Regions from separate parts of the Streptococcus sp. 1643 genome, predicted to be linked through region 2. Evidence: predicted binding sites of a transcription regulator. Region 2 holds the regulator's gene; each other region holds the start of a gene.
The links. The regulator CtsR, encoded in region 2, represses protease genes until heat stress. The targets are predictions, from matches to a motif close to TTGGTCAAAAAAGGTCAAANA.

Region 1 (5,545 bases), 250 kb from region 2:
CAGGCGAAGTTGTCTTCAACGTCAACTACACAGAAGCAGGCGAGCACACTTACACTATCACTGAAAAAGCAGGAACAGAGTCAGGTGTGACTTACTCAACTGAATCTTACACAGTTAAAGTGAATGTAGTAGATAACGGTCAAGGTCAATTGGTTGCGACTGTAGATGAAGCAGAACGTGTCTTCACTAACACTTATAAAGCCGCTTCAACAGATGCGACAATCAAAGCAACTAAGAAGATTACAGGTAAAGAACTTGTAGCTGATGCTTATACTTTCGAATTGAAAGAAAAAGATACAGATAAGGTTGTAGCTACTGCTAAGAACACTGCTTCAGGCGAAGTTGTCTTCAACGTCAACTACACAGAAGCAGGCGAGCACACTTACACTATCACTGAAAAAGCAGGAACAGAGTCAGGTGTGACTTACTCAACTGAATCTTACACAGTTAAAGTGAATGTAGTAGATAACGGTCAAGGTCAATTGGTTGCGACTGTAGATGAAGCAGAACGTGTCTTCACTAACACTTATAAAGCCGCTTCAACAGATGCGACAATCAAAGCAACTAAGAAGATTACAGGTAAAGAACTTGTAGCTGATGCTTATACTTTCGAATTGAAAGAAAAAGATACAGATAAGGTTGTAGCTACTGCTAAGAACGCTGCTTCAGGCGAAGTTGTCTTCAACGTCAACTACACAGAAGCAGGCGAGCACACTTACACTATCACTGAAAAAGCAGGAACAGAGTCAGGTGTGACTTACTCAACTGAATCTTACACAGTTAAAGTGAATGTAGTAGATAACGGTCAAGGTCAATTGGTTGCGACTGTAGAAAATCCGGATGCAGAACGTGTCTTCACTAACACTTATAAAGCCGCTTCAACAGATGCGACAATCAAAGCAACTAAGAAGATTACAGGTAAAGAACTTGTAGCTGATGCTTATACTTTCGAATTGAAAGAAAAAGATACAGATAAAGTTGTAGCTACTGCTAAGAACGCTGCTTCAGGCGAAGTTGTCTTCAACGTCAACTACACAGAAGCAGGCGAGCACACTTACACTATCACTGAAAAAGCAGGAACAGAGTCAGGTGTGACTTACTCAACTGAATCTTACACAGTTAAAGTAACTGTAGCAGATAACGGTCAAGGTCAATTGGTTGCGACTGTAAAAGATGCGGATGCAGAACGTGTCTTCACAAATATTTATACAGCACCAGTTCCACCGGCTCCAACAGCTACATCAGAAACACTTGAGTTTACGAAAGAATTGACTGGTCGTGCTTTGGTTGATGGTGAATTCCAATTTGAATTGTATGAAGATACAAACAAACTGGATACAAAAACAAACCAAGCTGGAAAAGTAACGTTTAATGTAATCAACTATGATGCAGAAGGTGTTCATACTTATACTGTAAAAGAAGTGAATGCCGGAGCAGCTGGTATTACTTACGATACAGAAAAGACTGCAGTGGTAACAGTAACCAAAGATGCAGCAACAAATGCCTTGAAGGCAACTGTTGAATATCCAGCAGGTAGTGTCTTTAAGAACGTCTACACGCCAGATCCAGCGCCAACGCCAGATCCAAAACCAACGCCAGATCCAGCGCCAACGCCAGATCCAAAACCAACGCCAGATCCAGCGCCAACGCCAGATCCAGCACCAACGCCAGATCCAGCGCCAACGCCAGATCCAGCGCCAACGCCAGATCCAGCGCCAACGCCAGATCCAGCACCAACGCCAGATCCAGCACCAACGCCAGATCCAGCGCCAACGCCAGATCCAGCACCAACGCCAGATCCAGCGCCAACGCCAGATCCAGCACCAACGCCAGATCCAGCACCAACGCCAGATCCAGCACCAACGCCAGATCCAGCGCCAACGCCAGATCCACAACCAACACCTCCAGTAACTGAGGAAAAAGGTCAAGCTGAACTTCCAAACACAGGTGAAGCAACCTCTATCCTTTCTGCAATTGGATTTGTAGTATTGGCATTGAGCGGATTGGTATTCTTCGTAAAACGTAAAGCTTAGGCTTTCGTAGGAGAAACATGAAACTTGGTAAGTGAGAATATTTCTTCTCTCTTAAACTTGATAGAGAAAGTCTCTAGAAAATTCGTTTTCTAGGGGCTTTTTTTGTACTTCAAAAAATTTTTTAAAAAATAGTCAAATTTGGTCAAAAAACTATTGACTTTTACTGACCAATGTGATATAGTAGGAACATAAGGAAAATGAATTCCTTAGAAAACTTCATTTTCAATGATCCTATTTCTTGAAAATGTATGATAGATACCCTAGAAAGGGGTGAGGCCTATGTTAAATCTAACAGATTTTGAAAAGAAGATGATAAAAGGCTTATTTAAGAAAGAAAAACCAGAAATTATACGTAGGGTAGCTAGTTAGCTAGTCTAAAATTTTTAAAACAAAGGTCAAAGATAGTCAATATCAGAGATCGCATATAATTAAGAATAAACGAGGTAAAGAATATGAACAACAACTTTAATAACTTTAACAACATGGATGATTTATTTAACCAATTGATGGGAGGTATGCGAGGGTATAGTTCTGAAAATCGTCGCTACTTGATTAATGGACGTGAAGTGACACCTGAGGAATTTGCTCACTATCGTGCAACTGGTCAATTGCCAGGTAATGCAGAATCTGATGCACAAATGCAACAACACGCTTCAGGTATGAAACAAGACGGTGTCCTTGCTAAACTAGGTCGCAACTTGACAGCGGAAGCTCGTGAGGGCAAGCTGGATCCTGTAATCGGACGAAACAAGGAAATTCAAGAAACATCTGAAATCCTCTCACGTCGTACGAAAAATAATCCTGTTCTAGTTGGAGATGCAGGTGTTGGTAAGACAGCCGTTGTCGAAGGTCTAGCACAAGCGATTGTGAATGGAGATGTTCCGGCTGCCATCAAGAACAAGGAAATTATTTCTATTGATATCTCAGGTCTTGAGGCTGGAACTCAATACCGTGGTAGCTTTGAAGAAAACGTTCAAAATCTAGTCAATGAAGTAAAAGAAGCAGGGAATATTATCCTCTTCTTTGATGAAATTCACCAAATCCTTGGCGCTGGCTCAATCGGAGGAGACAGTGGTTCTAAAGGGCTTGCGGACATTCTCAAGCCAGCTCTCTCTCGTGGTGAATTGACCGTTATTGGAGCGACAACTCAAGACGAATACCGTAACACCATCTTGAAAAATGCAGCTCTTGCTCGTCGTTTCAACGAAGTCAAGGTCAATGCTCCTTCAGCAGAGGATACCTTTAAAATCCTTCAAGGGATTCGTGACCTCTATCAACAACACCACAATGTCATCTTGCCAGACGAAGTCTTAAAAGCAGCAGTGGATTATTCTATCCAATACATTCCTCAACGTAGCTTGCCAGATAAGGCTATTGATCTTGTGGACGTAACGGCTGCTCACTTGGCAGCTCAACATCCTGTAACAGATGTTCATGCTGTTGAACGGGAAATTGAGGCAGAAAAAGACAAGCAAGAAAAAGCAGTTGAGGCAGAAGACTTTGAAGCAGCTCTCAATGCTAAAACACGTATTGCAGAATTAGAGAAAAAAGTCGAAAACCACACAGAAGACATGAAAGTGACTGCAAGCATCAACGATGTGGCTGAATCTGTGGAACGTATGACTGGTATTCCGGTATCTCAAATGGGAGCGTCAGATATCGAACGTTTGAAAGATATGGCTCATCGCTTGGAACACAAGGTAATCGGTCAAGACAAGGCAGTTGAAGCTGTAGCTCGTGCTATCCGTCGTAACCGTGCTGGTTTTGATGAAGGCAATCGCCCAATCGGTAGCTTCCTCTTTGTAGGTCCAACTGGGGTTGGTAAGACAGAACTTGCTAAGCAATTGGCGCTGGATATGTTTGGTACCAAGGATGCGATTATCCGCTTGGATATGTCTGAATACAGTGACCGCACAGCCGTTTCTAAATTGATCGGTACAACAGCCGGTTATGTGGGTTATGATGACAATAGCAATACCTTGACAGAACGTGTTCGTCGCAATCCATACTCTATCATTCTCTTGGACGAAATTGAAAAGGCTGATCCTCAAGTAATCACCCTTCTCCTCCAAGTCTTGGATGATGGTCGTTTAACTGATGGTCAAGGAAATACAGTGAACTTCAAGAACACGGTCATTATCGCGACATCAAATGCTGGATTTGGCTATGAAGCTAACTTGACTGAAGATGCGGATAAACCAGAGTTGATGGATCGTTTGAAACCATTCTTCCGTCCAGAGTTCATCAACCGCTTTAACGCAGTTATCGAGTTCTCACACTTGAATAAGGAAGACCTTTCTAAGATTGTGGACTTGATGTTGGCGGAAGTCAACCAAACCTTGGCTAAGAAAGACATTGATTTGGAAGTCAGCCAAGCAGTTAAGGACTTTATCACCGAAGAAGGCTATGACGAAGTCATGGGTGTTCGTCCTCTCCGTCGTGTGGTTGAACAACAAATTCGTGATAAGGTAACAGATTTCCACTTGGATCATCTAGATGCTAAACATCTGGAAGCAGATATGGAAGATGGCGTTTTGGTCATTCGTGAAAAAGCCTAACTCAAGATTTTGAGAATAAAAAAAGAAGGAACTAGCTACAAGCTGGTTCCTTTTTGTGTTTAGATGATATGGCGCTCAAAGGCATCATCTGAGATTCCTTGTTCTAGGATGAGTTTGGCCCATTCTTTAGCAGAAAAGAGGCTGTGGTCCTTGTAGTTTCCGCAAGATTCGATGGTTGTTCCAGGGACATCTTCCCAAGTAGTGGTTTCAGCAATTTCCTTGAGCGAATCCTTGATAACAGCTGCAATTTCAGCACTGGTATGGCGACCCCACATAATCATGTGGAAGCCTGTACGGCAACCAAATGGCGAACAGTCAATCATGCCGTCGATTCGAGTACGGATGAGTTTGGCCAAGAGGTGTTCGATAGTGTGAAGGCCAGCGGTAGGGATAGAGTCCTCATTTGGCTGTACCAAGCGAATATCAAAGTTGGAGATGACATCTCCCTTTGGTCCGGTTTCTTCCCCAATCAAGCGAACATAAGGTGCTTTAACAATGGTGTGGTCAAGTTCAAAACTTTCAACAATAACTTCTTTTGACATGGTAGTTCCTTTCAGTTTTCTTCTTTCATTATATCATAAAGACTGCTCTTGAAACAGAGAGAAAACCTCTCCAAGAAAGGAGAGGTTTGAGTTTTTATTTCCGATACAAGCGATCGTATTGGTAGTATGGGTCAAAGGTTACGTTGATGCCTAGTTTGCGAAGGACGTTCTTGTCTTCATCGGTCAAGATGATGGTAGAGTGGGCTTCGCTTCCTTTGAGATTCCCAAGTTCCTCCATGGCACGCGCAGCGTCAGGATTTTCCATAGCTGTGATGGCTAGTGCAATCAGGATTTCATTTGAGTGGAGGCGAGGATTGCGACTGCCGAGATGATTAATTTTAAGGCCTTGAATTGGTTTGACGACTTCAGGCTCGATTAGTTTCACTTCCTTAGCGATATCAGCTGATTTTTT
Region 2 (5,545 bases):
ATGAAGAATCAAAAATTTGGTGGATTGATAAGATAGATGTTAGAGGAGAGCTGTTGTTCAGTTTTGATCAGCAAAAAATTTATAACTTATTTCTTGATTATCCCCACAATATGACGGAAGAAGAAGTTAGAATTTTTGATAGTGAAAATCCTTTCTGGAGAGAATTTTTTCAATGAGTTGGGTAGTATGAAATGGACGTAGACAACACAGAAACAGCAAAAAGAGCATATCATTTTTTGAAAAGTTACAAGTCGCTGAAGAAGTTAGCCAATCTTAGAGATACTCCAGGCGCATTTGAAACCAAAGCTATCGAGATTGTCAAAATGATAGACTCTTATAGTAGTGGCCTAGACGAAAAGAAACGTGGTATATTTTATAATTTATTTATTGTTTCCCAAAAACAAAAGCATACTTTAAAAGAACTATATAGCTTACTGGATATTGATAAAACAGAGTATGACCGTCTCAACAGTGAAATCTTACTAGATTTTGCTCGTAGTTATCGAGAAGGAGCATTACTGATATATAAAGATAAAAACTAATGACGAAATAAAGGCCCTTAGAAAAGAAACTAGGGGCTTTTATGGTGTTATAAAAGGAGCTTAAAAAAACGTGTTATCTATTAATAATTGTGCTATAATGAGTATATAAAAAGATATTTTGTAAGTAAGGGAGGGATAAATATGATTACTGCTTTAGATGTGGCAAATACATTCTTAGATAGAGCAAAAAAAGAAAAGATTGATATTTCTCCAATGAAATTACAAAAATTGATATATATCTTATACAAGGTATATCTACAAGAAAACGGTTTAAAATTGTTTGAGAATAGATTTGAAGTATGGCAATACGGCCCAGTTATCTCATCTGTTTATCAAGCTTTTAAAAAATTCAGATCTAATAGAATAACTGAATTTTATCTTAATGAAGATGGTTCTTATAATACGGTCCGATTCAATAACAATCCTCGTTTCGATCGAGCTTTTGAATTAGTATGGGAAAAATATAAACAACTTGACGGTGTATATCTTTCGCTCCTTACACATCAGCCTGGAACAGCATGGTCAAAGGCTGACGAGCGTCAAGATATTTATTTAAATGACGAAGATATATATGCAGAAGAGGAGTATCAGATTGCCAGCTAAGAAAGAAAATACGAATAATATTCCTATAGAAGAAGATATCCCTAAAAATACTACTAGTCAGTTTGCTAATGATATTGAAAATGATACTAAACAAAATAATTTTAAAAGAGATGTTTTTAATACGATAAAAGGGCATAATTTACTAGGCTGGTGTGTAGCTTTGCTTGTTTTTGTTTACGCAGTTGAAACATGGAATAACAAAGGTGGGATTAGCCCTGTTGGGGAGAACTTCATAGAAATTATTAAATTACTTATTTTTTCACTTACCGGATATCTTTTTGGGACTAATTCAAATAATAAAGAGCAGTGAAATTTTACCTGATTAGCAGTATTCATTATGTTCAAATAACTGAGAGTGTTTCCTAGGTATGGTATATCTAATACCAGGTAATGAAAAAAGCACGTTTGATCGTGCTAGATTCTTGCCTGCTGAACTCGTCAATATTACGCCCTTTTTAGGGCTTTTTTTGTGGACTTTTTTAGGAACTTTCAAGAAAAACTAAGGCGAATTAATGCCAAAGTGTTTTTAAAGAAAGTCAGTATTTTCAAGGGCTGAGCCCTAAAAATTTGACTTATAGAGTGTTAAATGATAGTATAGTCAAAGATAGTCAAGGTTCAAAGAAGGAGTTTGATTTACTATGAGATTTAAAAATACATCAGATCATATCGAAGCCTATATCAAGGCGATTTTAGACCAGTCTGGTATCGTGGAATTGCAACGGAGCCAGTTGGCAGATACCTTTCAGGTTGTACCTAGTCAGATCAACTATGTCATCAAGACCCGCTTTACGGAAAGCAGAGGTTACTTGGTTGAGAGCAAGCGTGGTGGTGGAGGCTACATTCGCATAGGGCGGATTGAGTTTTCCAATCATCATGAGATGCTCCGCGATTTGCTTTACTCGATTGGTGAGAGAGTTAGTCAGGAGATCTATGAGGATATTCTCCAGCTTTTGGTGGAGCAGGACTTGATGACCAAACAGGAGATGACCTTGCTAACTTCAGTAGCAACGGATCGTGTCCTAGGGGAAGAATCCTCAGTTGTCCGTGCCAATATGCTCCGACAGCTATTACAAGAGGTAGATAGAAAAGAGAAGTAAGATGAACTATTCAAAAGCATTGAATGAATGTATCGAAAGTGCCTATATGGTTGCGAGCCATTTTGGAGCTCGTTACCTAGAGTCATGGCATTTGTTGATTGCCATGTCTAATCACAGTTACAGTGTGGCAGGTGCGACTCTAAATGATTACCCATATGAGATGGACCGTTTAGAAGAGGTTGCGTTGGAACTGACTGAAACGGACTATAGCCAAGATGAAACTTTTACGGAATTACCCTTTTCCCATCGTTTGGAGGTTCTCTTTGCAGAAGCAGAGTATGTAGCCTCAGTGGTCCACGCAAAGGTGCTAGGGACAGAGCATGTCCTCTATGCGATTTTGCATGACGGCAATGCCTTGGCAACTCGCATCTTGGAGAGAGCAGGCTTTTCTTATGAAGACCAGAAAGATCAGGTCAGAATTGCTGCTCTTCGTCGCAATTTAGAGGAACGTGCAGGTTGGACAAGAGAAGATCTTAAGGCTTTGCGTCAACGCCATCGCACAGTAACTGACAAGCAAAATTCCATGGCCAATATGATGGGCATGCCTCAAGCTCAAAGTGGCGGCTTAGAGGATTATACTCATGACCTGACGGAGCAAGCGCGTTCTGGCAAGTTAGAGCCAGTTATCGGTCGAGACAAGGAAATCTCACGTATGATTCAAATCTTGAGCCGTAAAACCAAGAACAATCCTGTCTTGGTTGGTGATGCGGGTGTCGGGAAAACAGCTCTAGCACTTGGACTTGCCCAGCGTATTGCTAGTGGGGATGTACCAGCTGAGATGGCAAAGATGCGTGTTCTAGAGCTTGATTTGATGAATGTCGTTGCAGGGACACGTTTTCGTGGTGACTTTGAAGAGCGCATGAACAACATCATCAAGGATATCGAGGAAGATGGCAAAGTGATCCTCTTTATCGATGAACTCCACACCATCATGGGTTCTGGTAGCGGTATTGATTCGACTCTGGATGCAGCCAATATCTTGAAGCCAGCCTTAGCTCGTGGAACTCTGAGAACAGTTGGTGCAACCACTCAGGAAGAATACCAAAAACACATCGAAAAAGATGCAGCTCTTTCTCGTCGTTTTGCAAAAGTGACGATTGAAGAGCCAAGTCTAGCTGACAGTATGACTATTTTGCAAGGTTTGAAAGCTACCTATGAGAAACACCACCGTGTGCAAATCACAGATGAAGCCGTTGAAACAGCTGTCAAGATGGCGCATCGTTACTTGACCAGTCGTCACTTGCCAGACTCTGCTATCGACCTCTTAGATGAAGCAGCAGCAACAGTGCAAAACAAATCCAAGCAAGTGAAAGCAGACGAATCCGACTTGAGTCCAGCTGACAAGGCTTTGATGGATGGCAAGTGGAAACAAGCTGCTCAGTTAATCGCAAAAGAGCAGGAAGTCCCTGTCTATAAAGACTTGGTAACAGAATCCGATATTTTGACTACCTTGAGTCGCTTGTCAGGGATTCCAGTCCAAAAACTGACTCAGACTGATGCTAAGAAATACCTGAACTTGGAAGCGGAGTTGCACAAACGTGTCATCGGTCAAGATCAAGCTGTTTCAAGTATTAGCCGTGCGATTCGCCGCAACCAGTCAGGTATTCGCAGTCACAAGCGTCCGATTGGTTCCTTTATGTTCCTAGGACCGACAGGAGTCGGTAAGACCGAATTGGCAAAGGCTCTGGCAGAAGTCCTCTTTGATGACGAATCAGCCCTTATCCGCTTTGATATGAGTGAGTATATGGAGAAATTCGCAGCCAGCCGTCTCAATGGAGCTCCTCCGGGCTATGTGGGTTACGAAGAAGGTGGGGAGTTAACCGAGAAGGTTCGCAACAAACCATACTCCGTACTCCTCTTTGACGAGGTAGAAAAGGCCCACCCAGACATCTTTAATGTCCTCTTGCAAGTCTTGGATGACGGTGTCTTGACAGATAGCAAGGGGCGCAAGGTTGACTTTTCAAATACCATTATCATCATGACGTCAAACCTTGGTGCGACGGCTCTTCGTGATGACAAGACGGTCGGCTTTGGCGCTAAAGACATTCGTTTTGACCAGGAAAATATGGAGAAACGAATCTTTGAAGAGCTGAAAAAAACTTATCGACCAGAGTTTATCAACCGTATTGATGAAAAGGTGGTCTTCCATAGCTTAGATAGCAAGCACATGCAAAAAATTGTCAAGATTATGGTCAAACCATTGATTGCTAGCCTGGCAGAGAAAGGTATCGACTTGAAACTGCAAGCTTCGGCACTGAAGTTGCTAGCTAGTCACGGTTACAATCCAGAAATGGGAGCTCGCCCACTTCGCAGAACCCTGCAAACAGAGGTGGAAGACAAGTTGGCAGAACTCCTCCTTAAGGGAGAACTGGTAGCAGGCAAGACACTTAAGATTGGTGTCAAAGCAGGCCAGTTAAAATTTGATATTGCTTAAAAATAGAGAGTCAGGAGCAATCCTGATTCTTTTTTGCTACTTTTTTATAAAAAATGATAAAAAAGTATTGACAAAACAAAAATATAGTATATAATAAAAACATAGAAAATAAAAATATCAAAAAGTATAAAAAGGTAAAACGTTTATGAAAAAGAAAACAGCAGTGGTGTTTGGGACCTTTGCCCCCCTCCATCAGGGACATATCGATCTGATCCAGCGAGCGAAGCGTCAGTGTGACCAGGTCTGGGTAGTCGTTTCAGGCTACGAGGGAGACCGAGGTGAGCAGGTAGGTTTAAGTCTTCAAAAACGATTTCGCTATATTCGAGAGGCTTTTCGTGATGATGAGTTGACCTTTGTCTGCAAGTTAGATGAGACCAACCTTCCCCGTTACCCTATGGGCTGGCAGGAGTGGTTGGACCAGATGTTAGCGGAGATTTCCTATGATGAAACCCAGCAAGAACTGACTTTTTTTGTAGGAGAAGAAGACTACCAGCAAGAACTAGCTAAGCGTGGCTTTGAGACCGTTTTGCAAGAAAGAAAGTTTGGTATCTCAGCGACTATGATTCGAGAAAATCCAAGCAAATATTGGAAATACATCGCACAACCCTTCCGTCGTCAGTTTACCAAGAAAGTCTTGATCATGGGAAGTGCCAGTAATGGGAAGACTACTCTAGCCAAGGATTTGGCTAGGTATTACGATGCGCCCGTTAGTCTGGAATACGCGCGTGAGTACCAGATCAAAAACAATGTTCGCGACGATGAATTGACTCCAAAAGATTACTACTATCTCCTGTTGGGACAGTATGACCAGACCTCTAAGTTAATCGATAGTAATGCCAATCGAGGCCTTGTGATAGCCGATACCAACT
Region 3 (5,545 bases), 560 kb from region 2:
TGTCAAGGTTTTGAATTTATTTTAGTAAAAAAAGTGCAGAAAATGATAGACTTTCTGCACTTGTTAGATAGATTTATTCTTCTATTTCAGAAGCAATCTCTTCTGTTTTCTCAGTTTTTTTGGCAGATTTGATTTGAATATTACCATTACTTGTCATAACTGCCTTGAGGGTTTTCTCACTTGGATTTTCAAGGTAGAAGTCAGTGATGGCATCCTCGATATAGTCTTGAATGGTGCGGCGGAGTGGGCGCGCCCCCATTTTTGGATCATAACCTAGGTCAACCAACTTTTCCTTGACTTTGTCAGTCACATCGAGGTGGATATTGTTGCTAGAGAGGCGTTTGTTGACATCCGCTAGCATGAGTTCGACGATTTGGAGAAGGTTGTCCTTGCTGAGAGGTTTAAATTCGATGATGCCGTCAAAACGGTTCATAAACTCAGGACTAAAGAAGTTACCAAGTTCACCAAGAACAGAATTAGTACGTCCTTCACGAGCAGCTCCAAACCCAACACTGGCTTCGGCCTTTCCAGTACCCGCATTTGAGGTCATGATAATGATAGCATCCTTAAAGCTAACTGTACGTCCTTGCCCATCAGTCAAACGACCATCGTCCAAGACTTGAAGGAACATGTGCATCACATCTGGATGGGCTTTCTCGACTTCATCGAGAAGGATGAGAGAATATGGATTGCGACGAACTTTTTCCGTTAACTGACCAGCTTCATCATAGCCGACATAACCTGGAGGGGCTCCGACCAATTTAGCCACACTGTGTTTTTCCATGTATTCACTCATATCAAAGCGAATCATGCTATCAGCTGAACCAAAAAGTTCAATGGCTAGTTGTTTGGAAAGTTCTGTCTTACCGACACCAGTTGGTCCGACAAAGAGGAAGCTTCCGATTGGCCGGTTAGGAGTTCCAAGTCCAACACGATTACGACGGATGGCCTTGGCAATCTTATCGACAGCTTCATCTTGACCAATGACATGAGCTTTGAGGTCGTCTGCTAGATGGATAAGCTGAGACTGTTCTTTTTCTTTGAGTTCTCCAACAGGGATATTGGTTTTTTGCTCAATGATATGTTCGATGGTTTTCTCGCTAATGATTGGAGTATCCTGATCGGTCACCTTGTTCTTTTGCATTTCTTTGTACTTGGCAATCTGATCGCGGAAATAAGCAGCCTTTTCAAAGTCTTCCTCTCGTGTAGCTTGCGCCTTGAGATTTTCAGCTTCTATTAAACGCTGATCAATCACTTTAGGATCAACAAAGTTCAGTGTCAGATTCATCTTAGAACCAGCTTCATCCAACAGGTCAATAGCCTTGTCTGGCAAGAAGCGATCTTGGATATAGCGGTTGGAAAGATTTGCAGCAGCTTCGATAGCAGCATCAGTATACTTGACGTGATGGTAGTCTTCGTATTTCTTTTGAACCCCTTTAAGGATGATAATGGTTTCTTCGACAGTTGGTTCATCTACCTTGACAGGTTGCATACGGCGCTCTAGGGCGGCATCTTTTTCAATGATGCGGTATTCATTGAGAGTAGTGGCTCCGACCAGTTGCAATTCACCACGGGCAAGGGCAGGTTTGAGGATATTGCCAGCATCCATATTGCCATCGCCTGCTGACCCTGCACCAACAATTTCATGGATTTCGTCGATAAAGAGGATGATGTCCTCGCGTTTGCGAATTTCTTCCATGAGCTTTTGCATTCGTTCTTCAAATTGGCCTCGAATCCCTGTTCCTTGGACTAGACTGACCACATCCAGACGGATGACCTGCTTGCCTTGGAGTTTATGGGGAACATCGCCATCAACAATCTTCTGAGCTAGACCTTCAACAACGGCTGTTTTACCAACACCTGGTTCTCCGATAAGGACAGGGTTGTTCTTGGTTCGACGGTTGAGGATTTCGATAACGCGGATAATCTCCTCATCTCGACCAATAACAGGGTCAATATCTCCCCGACGAGCAATCTCAGTAATATTGATACCATATTCCTCTAAGAGTCCTCTTTCTTGGCTAGGAGGTGTTTGAAGTGGGCCGCGGTTTTGAGGCCCATAACCACCGCTTCCTCCGTATCCCCCACCAGATTGAGTTGGAGGGACGTTATTAGAAGAAGGTTTGAAATTGTTCAAATCATTGAAAAAGTCGCCGAAGGGATCAAAGTCATGATTATTTAAGTCAGTCATTCCTTTAAAGAGGGTATTATTTGGATCTGTTTTGATAATTTTATAGCAATTTTGACAGAGATCAATTTGCTTTTGCTGTCCATTGATATTGGTATACAGATGAATTGTTGAGTCGTTAATTTTACAGTTTTGACAGAGCATACATCTACCTCATTTCATTCTTATTCTTGGTCTAAGAAAAAGGTCAAGAATAGTCAAAGTTTTATACTCTCATTATAGCATGATTAAGGTGTAAAGCAAGTAAAAAGATTGGGAAGTGGTCGTTTTTAAAAGAAGGATTTATGGAGAATCCAGCGACATTGAAGGTAAGAAAAAATCCCATTTGTGGTGACAAAAAGGATTCTCATTCATCGGGCCTTTCTGCCCGTTGTTTTTATATTAGTAAAGGAGTTCGTAGATCTCCATTGCAATCAAATCAATGCTATCAAAGGTATAAGTTTCACGAGCTTCTACATCGCGAAGGGTGAAGAGCGATCCGTTTTCTTCGTCATGGCTGTATGCAACTTCTGCGACAACAACACCTTCACGTTCAAAATTACGTTTTAGATTTCCACCATCTTTTGTCATTGCTTCTAGGCGGTTAATGATTCTAACCAAATGTGATTCCATTTTGATTCTCCTCCATTTCTTATCGTTTCTATTTTACCATAAACAAGAGGTAGTTGACTAGAAAAAAACTGTGATTTCTCTCTATTTCTCTATTCTATCAAGTTAATTGGTAAAATTAGAGAAAAAGGATTGAATTTTAATTCAATTCATGTTATAATCATACAATCCAATACATAGAAAGTTGATTGAATATGAATTTTTCTTTTTTACCAAAGTATTTACCGTATTTTAACTATGGTGCTCTGATTACCGTATTGATTTCTATCCTTGTTGTCTGCTTAGGGACCATTATAGGTGTGTTACTGGCCTTTGCTCAGCGATTACGCTTTAAACCGCTCGTCTGGTTTGCGAATGTCTATGTTTGGATCTTCCGTGGTACTCCGATGATGGTTCAAATAATGATTGCCTTTGCTCTTATGCATATCAATGCTCCGACTATTCAAGTGGGAATTTTAGGAGTTGATCTTTCTCGTTTGATTCCTGGTATTCTGATTATTTCTATGAACAGTGGTGCTTACGTTTCAGAAACTGTTCGTGCGGGGATCAATGCGGTTCCTAAAGGGCAGTTAGAGGCAGCTTATTCCTTAGGTATTCGTCCCAAAAATGCCATGCGTTATGTCATTTTGCCACAAGCTATCAAAAATATTCTTCCAGCTCTGGGAAATGAATTTATCACCATTATCAAGGATAGTTCCCTCTTGTCTGCGATTGGGGTGATGGAGTTGTGGAATGGTGCAACGACTGTAGCGACAACAACTTATTTACCGTTGACTCCCCTTTTATTTGCAGCCTTTTACTATTTGATTATGACCTCTGTTTTGACAGTGGCATTGAAAGCGTTTGAAAAACATATTGGACAAGGAGACAAAAAATAATGACAGAAACCTTGATTAAAATTGAAGAACTACATAAGTCTTTTGGGAAAAATGAAGTTTTAAAAGGTATCAACCTTGAGATTAAACGAGGAGAAGTTGTGGTCATTATCGGTCCGTCAGGGAGCGGGAAATCAACTTTCCTTCGTTCTATGAATCTCCTTGAAGAAGCAAGTAAAGGTAAGGTTATCTTTGAAGGAGTTGATATCACTGATAAGAAAAATGACCTTTTTGCTATGCGTGAAAAGATGGGCATGGTATTCCAACAATTCAACCTCTTTCCCAATATGACAGTGATGGAAAATATCACTTTGTCACCAATTAAAACCAAAGGTGAAAGCAAGGAAGTTGCTGAGAAAAGAGCACAGGAACTGTTAGAAAAAGTTGGTTTGCCAGATAAGGCAACGTCCTATCCACAGAGTTTGTCAGGTGGTCAGCAACAACGGATTGCCATTGCACGTGGACTTGCTATGGAACCAGATGTTTTGCTCTTTGATGAGCCGACTTCAGCCCTGGATCCTGAGATGGTTGGAGAAGTTCTAGCTGTGATGCAAGACCTTGCCAAGTCGGGGATGACCATGGTGATTGTGACTCATGAAATGGGCTTTGCGCGTGAGGTAGCAGACCGTGTTATCTTTATGGCGGATGGGGTTGTTGTCGAAGATGGAACGCCTGAGGAGATTTTCGATCAAACAAAAGAACAACGGACCAAGGAATTTTTGAGTAAGGTTTTGTAATACCTCATTTTTAGAAGAAATGGAGTAGGCATCATGGCTTCCAGTAAAGAATATTTAGATTTTATTCTCGAACAGCTATCAGAGCTAGAGGAGATGAGTTATCGTCCAATGATGGGAGAGTATATCCTTTATTATCTTGGGAAGATTATTGGGGGAATCTATGATAATCGTTTGTTACTGAAGCCTGTGAAGCTGGTCTTGGATCAACTGGGACAGACTAAGCTTGAACGTCCTTATGAAGGAGCTAAGGAGATGATTTTGATAGAAGACATTGAAGATAAGTCATGTCTAATCAGATTAATCAAGGAGATGTATGAAGTCTTACCGGCTCCAAAAGTCAAAAAGAAAGCCTGACAAGTTTACCTAGTATAAATAAGCATAAAAGCTCGATAAGGGCTTTTTCTTATAGTTTCAGACTATAAGGTCCATTAGGCAAGAAGTGTTAGAATGGCGAGTTTTTTTTTGATATAATAGAGGATATTTGATAGAAAAGAGAAGAGATATGGCACAGATTATCGATGGGAAGGCTCTTGCGGCTAAGTTACAAGGACAGTTGGCTGAGAAGACGGCTAAACTAAAAGAAGAAACAGGTCTAGTTCCAGGATTGGTAGTGATTTTGGTGGGGGACAATCCTGCCAGCCAAGTCTACGTTCGCAACAAGGAACGGTCAGCTCTCGCTGCTGGCTTCCGTAGTGAAGTAGTGCGAGTTCCAGAGACCATTACCCAAGCGGAATTGTTAGACTTGATTGCCAAATACAATCAAGATCCAGCTTGGCATGGGATTTTGGTCCAGTTACCTTTACCAAAACATATCGATGAAGAGGCAGTTTTATTAGCCATTGACCCCGAAAAAGACGTGGATGGTTTCCATCCCCTAAACATGGGTCGTCTCTGGTCAGGTCATCCAGTTATGATTCCTTCGACACCTGCAGGAATTATGGAGATGTTTCATGAATATGGGATTGATCTAGAAGGTAAAAATGCAGTTGTTATCGGTCGTTCAAATATTGTTGGAAAACCGATGGCTCAGCTTCTTTTAGCTAAAAATGCAACAGTGACCTTGACTCACTCACGCACCCATCATCTTGCCAAGGTGGCTGCTAAGGCAGATATTCTTGTGGTTGCAATCGGTCGCG
Region 4 (5,545 bases), 540 kb from region 2:
TGAGTGTCAGGGTGTTCTTCAAGATAGATATTCTTAGCGAGCTGTGCACTATTATGACTACCTGAAAGAGTTCCAGTGATGGTAACGACAAAGATATGCTTAGCACCTTCAAATGCACGCAGGTAATCATCAGGGCTAGGACAGGCTGATTTTGAAGCCTCAGAAGTCGCATACATGGTTTCCATCATGTGGTCAATGTCAAGATTGGCATCATCGATAAAGACCTGATCAGCTACTTGAATGGTTAAAGGAACACTCACAAATTCAGTATCAATAGCAGGAGTTGCTAGTTGACGATAATCACAACCAGAGTCAGCTACAATCTTCCAAGTCATAGAAATTCTCCATCTTTGTCACTTATACATTGACAAAGGTTCTGTCTTTTTTTACAATTATATCATGAAAGCCCTTGAAACAAAAGTACCACCTCTCTGTTGTCACAAGTAGAAAGAAATTGTTATGTCTGAACGTAAAATATCTGAAAAATCTCTTGAAAATCTCAGAAAATCAAATCAAGAATCCAATTTTTTAACCAGAGAAGCAATCGAGACGGCTCTTTTGCAACTTCTAGAGAAAAAAGACTTGACCAAGATCAGCATTTCGGAGCTGGTCAAACGGGCGGGCGTCTCTCGTGCTGCCTTCTATCGTAACTATGATTCCAAAGAAGAGATTTTGGAAAGTGTTTTTAAACGCAGTGTCCATAACATTATGGAACAGCTCAGTCATTACGATGTCAAAACCGACCTTTATCTAGTCTGGGTTCACCTTTTCCGCGCAGCCAAGAAAGAAGCCAAGGTTATTCAACTTGCTCTGGACTACCACTTGGAAAAGATTTTCGTCCAAGCCATGCAGGAATTTTTGGAAAAATACCACGGAAAATCAAAAGGGGTCAGTAGCTACCTTCATTCCTTTTGGAGTTCTGCCATCGTATCGGTTCTGCTCAAATGGATCAAGGATGGCATGAAGGTTCCAGCTGAAAAGATTGCCGATTTACGCTTGCCATTTTTCAAAAAATAGAGGAAAAGGAGAAGACTTATGACAGAAAAAAGACTGGCTTGGGATGAGTACTTTGCAGCCCAGGCTTTACTGATTGCCAATCGTTCGACCTGCAAACGTGCCAAGGTGGGAGCTATCCTCGTTAAGGACAATAAAGTCATTTCAACAGGCTACAATGGTTCTGTATCGGGAACGGAGCACTGTATCGACCACGAATGTCTAGTCATTGAAGGACACTGTGTCCGAACCCTTCACGCCGAGGTTAATGCCATCTTGCAAGGAGCTGAACGAGGGGTTCCAAGAGGATTTACAGCCTATGTGACCCATTTCCCTTGTCTGAACTGCACCAAACAACTGCTACAAGTTGGTTGTAAGCGCGTGGTTTATATCAACCAGTACCGAATGGATGACTATGCCCAGTACCTTTATCAAGAAAAAGGCACCGAGTTGACCCATTTACCATTAGAGACTGTTCAGACAGCTCTTCAAGAGGCAGATTTGATTTAAAAATTAATTAAAATAAATGGTTTAGACAGCTTTTTAAACCGTTTTTTGATATAATAAGAAGAATAAATTGAAAGAAGGAACTCAGAAAATGGGAAAAATTGAAGTCATTAATCATCCACTCATTCAACACAAATTGTCAATCTTGCGTCGTACAGACACTTCTACAAAAGCTTTTCGTGAACTAGTAGACGAGATTGCAATGTTGATGGGATATGAAGTACTTCGTGATCTTCCACTTGAAGACGTGGAAATCGAAACACCTATCACAAAGACCGTTCAAAAACAATTGGCTGGGAAAAAATTGGCGATTGTCCCAATCTTGCGCGCAGGTATCGGGATGGTAGATGGCCTCTTGAGCTTGGTTCCAGCAGCCAAAGTTGGTCATATCGGTATGTACCGTGATGAAGAAACCCTTCAACCAGTTGAATACTTGGTGAAATTGCCTGAGGACATTGACCGACGTCAAATCTTTGTAGTGGACCCAATGTTGGCAACAGGTGGCTCAGCAATCTTGGCAGTAGATTCCCTTAAAAAACGTGGCGCTTCAAATATCAAGTTTGTCTGCCTAGTATCTGCTCCAGAAGGAGTGAAAGCTCTTCAAGAAGCACACCCAGATGTAGAAATCTTTACAGCAGCCTTAGATGAACACTTGAACGAACACGGTTATATCGTTCCAGGTCTTGGAGATGCTGGAGACCGCTTGTTCGGTACTAAATAAAATCCCAAAGTAAATAGTGAAACTAGAAGTTCGTTTTTGACTTGAAAGGAGGTTGAGTTTTTGTTTCTGTTTAGAGAATAGAGCAAAAATTTGACCTTTTTTGACCAAAAAGATATAATAGTTCTGTATTGAGTCGTAAGACTAAGAAAATTCAACATAAAACATAAAAGGAGAAATGAATGATTCCTGTAGTTATTGAACAAACAAGCCGTGGAGAACGTTCCTATGATATTTACTCTCGTCTTCTGAAAGACCGCATCATCATGCTAACAGGTCCAGTTGAAGACAACATGGCCAACTCTGTTATCGCCCAATTACTTTTCTTGGATGCCCAAGACAGCACAAAAGATATTTACCTTTATGTCAATACACCTGGGGGCTCTGTTTCAGCTGGTTTGGCAATCGTTGATACCATGAACTTTATCAAAGCGGATGTCCAAACTATCGTTATGGGGATGGCTGCATCCATGGGGACTGTCATTGCATCAAGTGGCGCAAAAGGCAAACGTTTCATGCTTCCAAATGCAGAGTACATGATTCACCAACCAATGGGTGGTACAGGTGGCGGTACCCAACAAACCGATATGGCAATCGCTGCAGAGCACTTGCTTAAAACTCGTAAGACTTTGGAGCAAATCCTTGCAGATAACTCTGGTAAATCAGTCGAGCAAATTCATGCAGATGCGGAACGTGATTACTGGATGAGTGCCCAAGAAACACTTGAATATGGCTTTATCGATGAAATCATGGCCAACAATTCTTTAAGCTAAGCAACCTAGAAAGCAAACTCGACGGAGTTTGCTTTTTTTGGTATAATAGGGGAAGATTTCTTAGAAAGAGGATCCCTCATGTTTGAAAAAACAAATCGATCAGGATTAATCATCTATCTCTACTATAATCGAGACGCAAAAAAACTTCAGGAATACGGTGATATCTGTTACCATTCCAAAAAACATCGTTACTTACAGCTCTATGTTCCAACTGAGGAGCTAGATGACTTAGTTGAGAGATTAGGTAAGGAAAGATATATCAAGAAAATTAGACGTTGCCATATTCAAGAGCTAGAAACTCCTTTCGTTGGCAATCTCTATCGTAACGAAGAAAACGTTATCATTTAAAAAATTAAATAAATGTATTGACAATTTTCTGATAATTCGGTATATTCTTAACATACTATTTTTTGGAACAACTATAAGGAGATTAAAAATGAAGAAAAAATTTGCCCTATCTTTTGTGGCTCTTGCTAGTGTGGCTCTTCTTGCTGCCTGTGGAGAGGTCAAGTCAGGAGCGTCAAACACAACTGGAAATCCAGTAGACGAAAAAACAATTAAAATCGGTTTTAACTTTGAAGAGACAGGTGCTGTGGCAGCTTATGGTACAGCTGAACAAAAAGGTGCCCAACTTGCTGTAGACGAAATCAACGCTGCAGGTGGAATTGATGGAAAACAAATCGAAGTTGTAGACAAAGACAACAAGTCAGAAACTGCTGAAGCAGCTTCTGTTACAACAAACCTTGTTACCCAATCAAAAGTAGCAGCTATTGTAGGACCTGCGACATCTGGTGCAACTGCTGCAGCTGTAGCTAACGCTACTAAAGCTGGAGTGCCATTGATTTCACCAAGTGCTACTCAAGACGGTTTGACTAAAGGTCAAGATTACCTATTTATCGGAACATTCCAAGATAGCTTCCAAGGGAAGATTATTTCTAATTATGTAACAAACAAATTGAATGCTAAGAAGGTTGTTCTTTATACTGACAACGCTAGTGACTATGCAAAAGGTATTGCTAAATCTTTCCGCGAAGCTTACAAGGGTGAGATTGTAGCAGATGAAACGTTTGTAGCAGGCGATACTGACTTCCAAGCAGCCCTTACTAAAATGAAAGACAAAGAGTTTGACGCTATCGTTGTTCCAGGTTACTACACAGAAGCAGGTAAAATTGTAAACCAAGCTCGTGGTATGGGAATTGATAAACCAATCATTGGTGGTGATGGATTTAACGGTGAAGAATTTGTTCAACAAGCAACTGCTGAAAGAGCATCAAACATTTACTTCATCTCAGGATTCTCAACTACTGTTGATGTTTCTGCAAAAGCTAAAACTTTCCTTGAAGCATACCGTGCTAAATACAATGAAGAGCCTTCAACATTCTCAGCTTTAGCCTATGACTCAGTTTACCTAGTAGCAAATGCTGCAAAAGGTGCTAAAAACTCAGGTGAAATCAAGGACAACCTTGCTAAAACCAAAGATTTTGAAGGTGTAACTGGTCAAACAAGCTTTGATGCTGACCACAATACAGTGAAAACTGCTTACATGATGACCATGAACAATGGTAAAGTTGAAGAAGCAGAAGTTGTAAAACCATAACATTAGAATAGTAATTGAAATGGGGAATGAGCCTTTGACTCACTCCCTGTTTCGGTGTTTATGAACTTGTGAAAATAATGAAATTTTCTAAAAAATAACGATAGAAAAGAGTGAATGCTATGCTCCAACAACTTGTGAATGGTCTAATTCTGGGTAGTGTTTATGCACTTTTAGCTCTGGGTTATACCATGGTTTATGGAATTATCAAACTCATCAACTTCGCCCATGGCGATATTTACATGATGGGTGCCTTTATTGGTTACTTTTTGATTAATTCTTTCCAAATGGATTTCTTTTTAGCTTTAATTATTTCAATGGCTGGAACTGCACTACTTGGTGTTGTGATTGAATTTCTTGCTTACCGTCCTTTGCGACACTCTACACGTATTGCTGTATTAATTACTGCCATCGGAGTCTCTTTCCTACTGGAATACGGAATGGTTTATCTAGTAGGTGCCAATACTCGTGCCTTCCCTCAAGCAATTGAAACAGTCCGCTTTGACTTGGGACCAATTAGTTTGACTAATGTTCAATTGATGATTTTAGCAGTTTCTATATTCTTGATGGTTTTATTGCAATTGATCGTCCAAAAAACAAAAATGGGGAAAGCCATGCGTGCGGTATCAGTTGATAGTGACGCAGCTCAATTGATGGGAATTAATGTAAATCGTACAATCAGCTTTACCTTTGCTTTGGGTTCAGCCCTTGCTGGTGCAGCAGGTGTCCTCATTGCCCTTTACTACAACTCTCTTGAACCTTTGATGGGTGTGACTCCGGGTTTGAAATCATTCGTTGCGGCCGTACTGGGTGGTATCGGGATTATTCCTGGTGCAGCTCTAGGGGGATTTGTGATTGGCTTGTTGGAAACATTTGCTACTGCCTTCGGTATGTCTGATTTCCGTGATGCTATCGTGTATGGAATCTTGCTTTTGATTCTGATTGTTCGACCTGCGGGTA

Region 1: FD735_RS08285 (ATP-dependent Clp protease ATP-binding subunit) is a predicted target of CtsR. The motif match lies at 2,415-2,435, and genes of this name have one in related genera.
Region 3: FD735_RS06750 (ATP-dependent Clp protease ATP-binding subunit) is a predicted target of CtsR. The motif match lies at 2,372-2,392, and genes of this name have one in related genera.
Region 4: clpP (ATP-dependent Clp protease proteolytic subunit ClpP) is a predicted target of CtsR. The motif match lies at 2,309-2,329, and genes of this name have one in related genera.

What each region holds. Positions count from the first base shown of each region.
Region 1 is NZ_CP040231.1:1,584,217-1,589,761, reverse strand. It holds gene FD735_RS08290 (Spy0128 family protein) at 1-2,033, shown strand, start outside; gene FD735_RS08285 (ATP-dependent Clp protease ATP-binding subunit) at 2,486-4,591, shown strand; gene FD735_RS08280 (S-ribosylhomocysteine lyase) at 4,651-5,133, opposite strand; gene FD735_RS08275 (DUF1846 domain-containing protein) at 5,228-5,545, opposite strand, start outside.
Region 2 is NZ_CP040231.1:1,829,402-1,834,946, reverse strand. It holds gene FD735_RS09470 (hypothetical protein) at 1-176, shown strand, start outside; gene FD735_RS09975 (hypothetical protein) at 192-542, shown strand; gene FD735_RS09460 (Panacea domain-containing protein) at 684-1,145, shown strand; gene FD735_RS09455 (hypothetical protein) at 1,135-1,455, shown strand; gene FD735_RS09450 (CtsR family transcriptional regulator) at 1,784-2,242, shown strand; gene FD735_RS09445 (ATP-dependent Clp protease ATP-binding subunit) at 2,244-4,676, shown strand; gene FD735_RS09440 (AAA family ATPase) at 4,822-5,545, shown strand, end outside.
Region 3 is NZ_CP040231.1:1,273,991-1,279,535, reverse strand. It holds gene FD735_RS06750 (ATP-dependent Clp protease ATP-binding subunit) at 74-2,332, opposite strand; gene FD735_RS06745 (DUF1797 family protein) at 2,570-2,800, opposite strand; gene FD735_RS06740 (amino acid ABC transporter permease) at 2,992-3,675, shown strand; gene FD735_RS06735 (amino acid ABC transporter ATP-binding protein) at 3,675-4,409, shown strand; gene FD735_RS06730 (TfoX/Sxy family protein) at 4,443-4,763, shown strand; gene FD735_RS06725 (bifunctional methylenetetrahydrofolate dehydrogenase/methenyltetrahydrofolate cyclohydrolase) at 4,912-5,545, shown strand, end outside.
Region 4 is NZ_CP040231.1:1,292,962-1,298,506, reverse strand. It holds gene FD735_RS06865 (DegV family protein) at 1-335, opposite strand, end outside; gene FD735_RS06860 (TetR/AcrR family transcriptional regulator) at 460-1,017, shown strand; gene FD735_RS06855 (cytidine/deoxycytidylate deaminase family protein) at 1,036-1,503, shown strand; gene upp (uracil phosphoribosyltransferase) at 1,592-2,221, shown strand; gene clpP (ATP-dependent Clp protease proteolytic subunit ClpP) at 2,401-2,991, shown strand; gene FD735_RS06835 (YlbG family protein) at 3,070-3,339, shown strand; gene FD735_RS06830 (ABC transporter substrate-binding protein) at 3,428-4,588, shown strand; gene FD735_RS06825 (branched-chain amino acid ABC transporter permease) at 4,708-5,545, shown strand, end outside.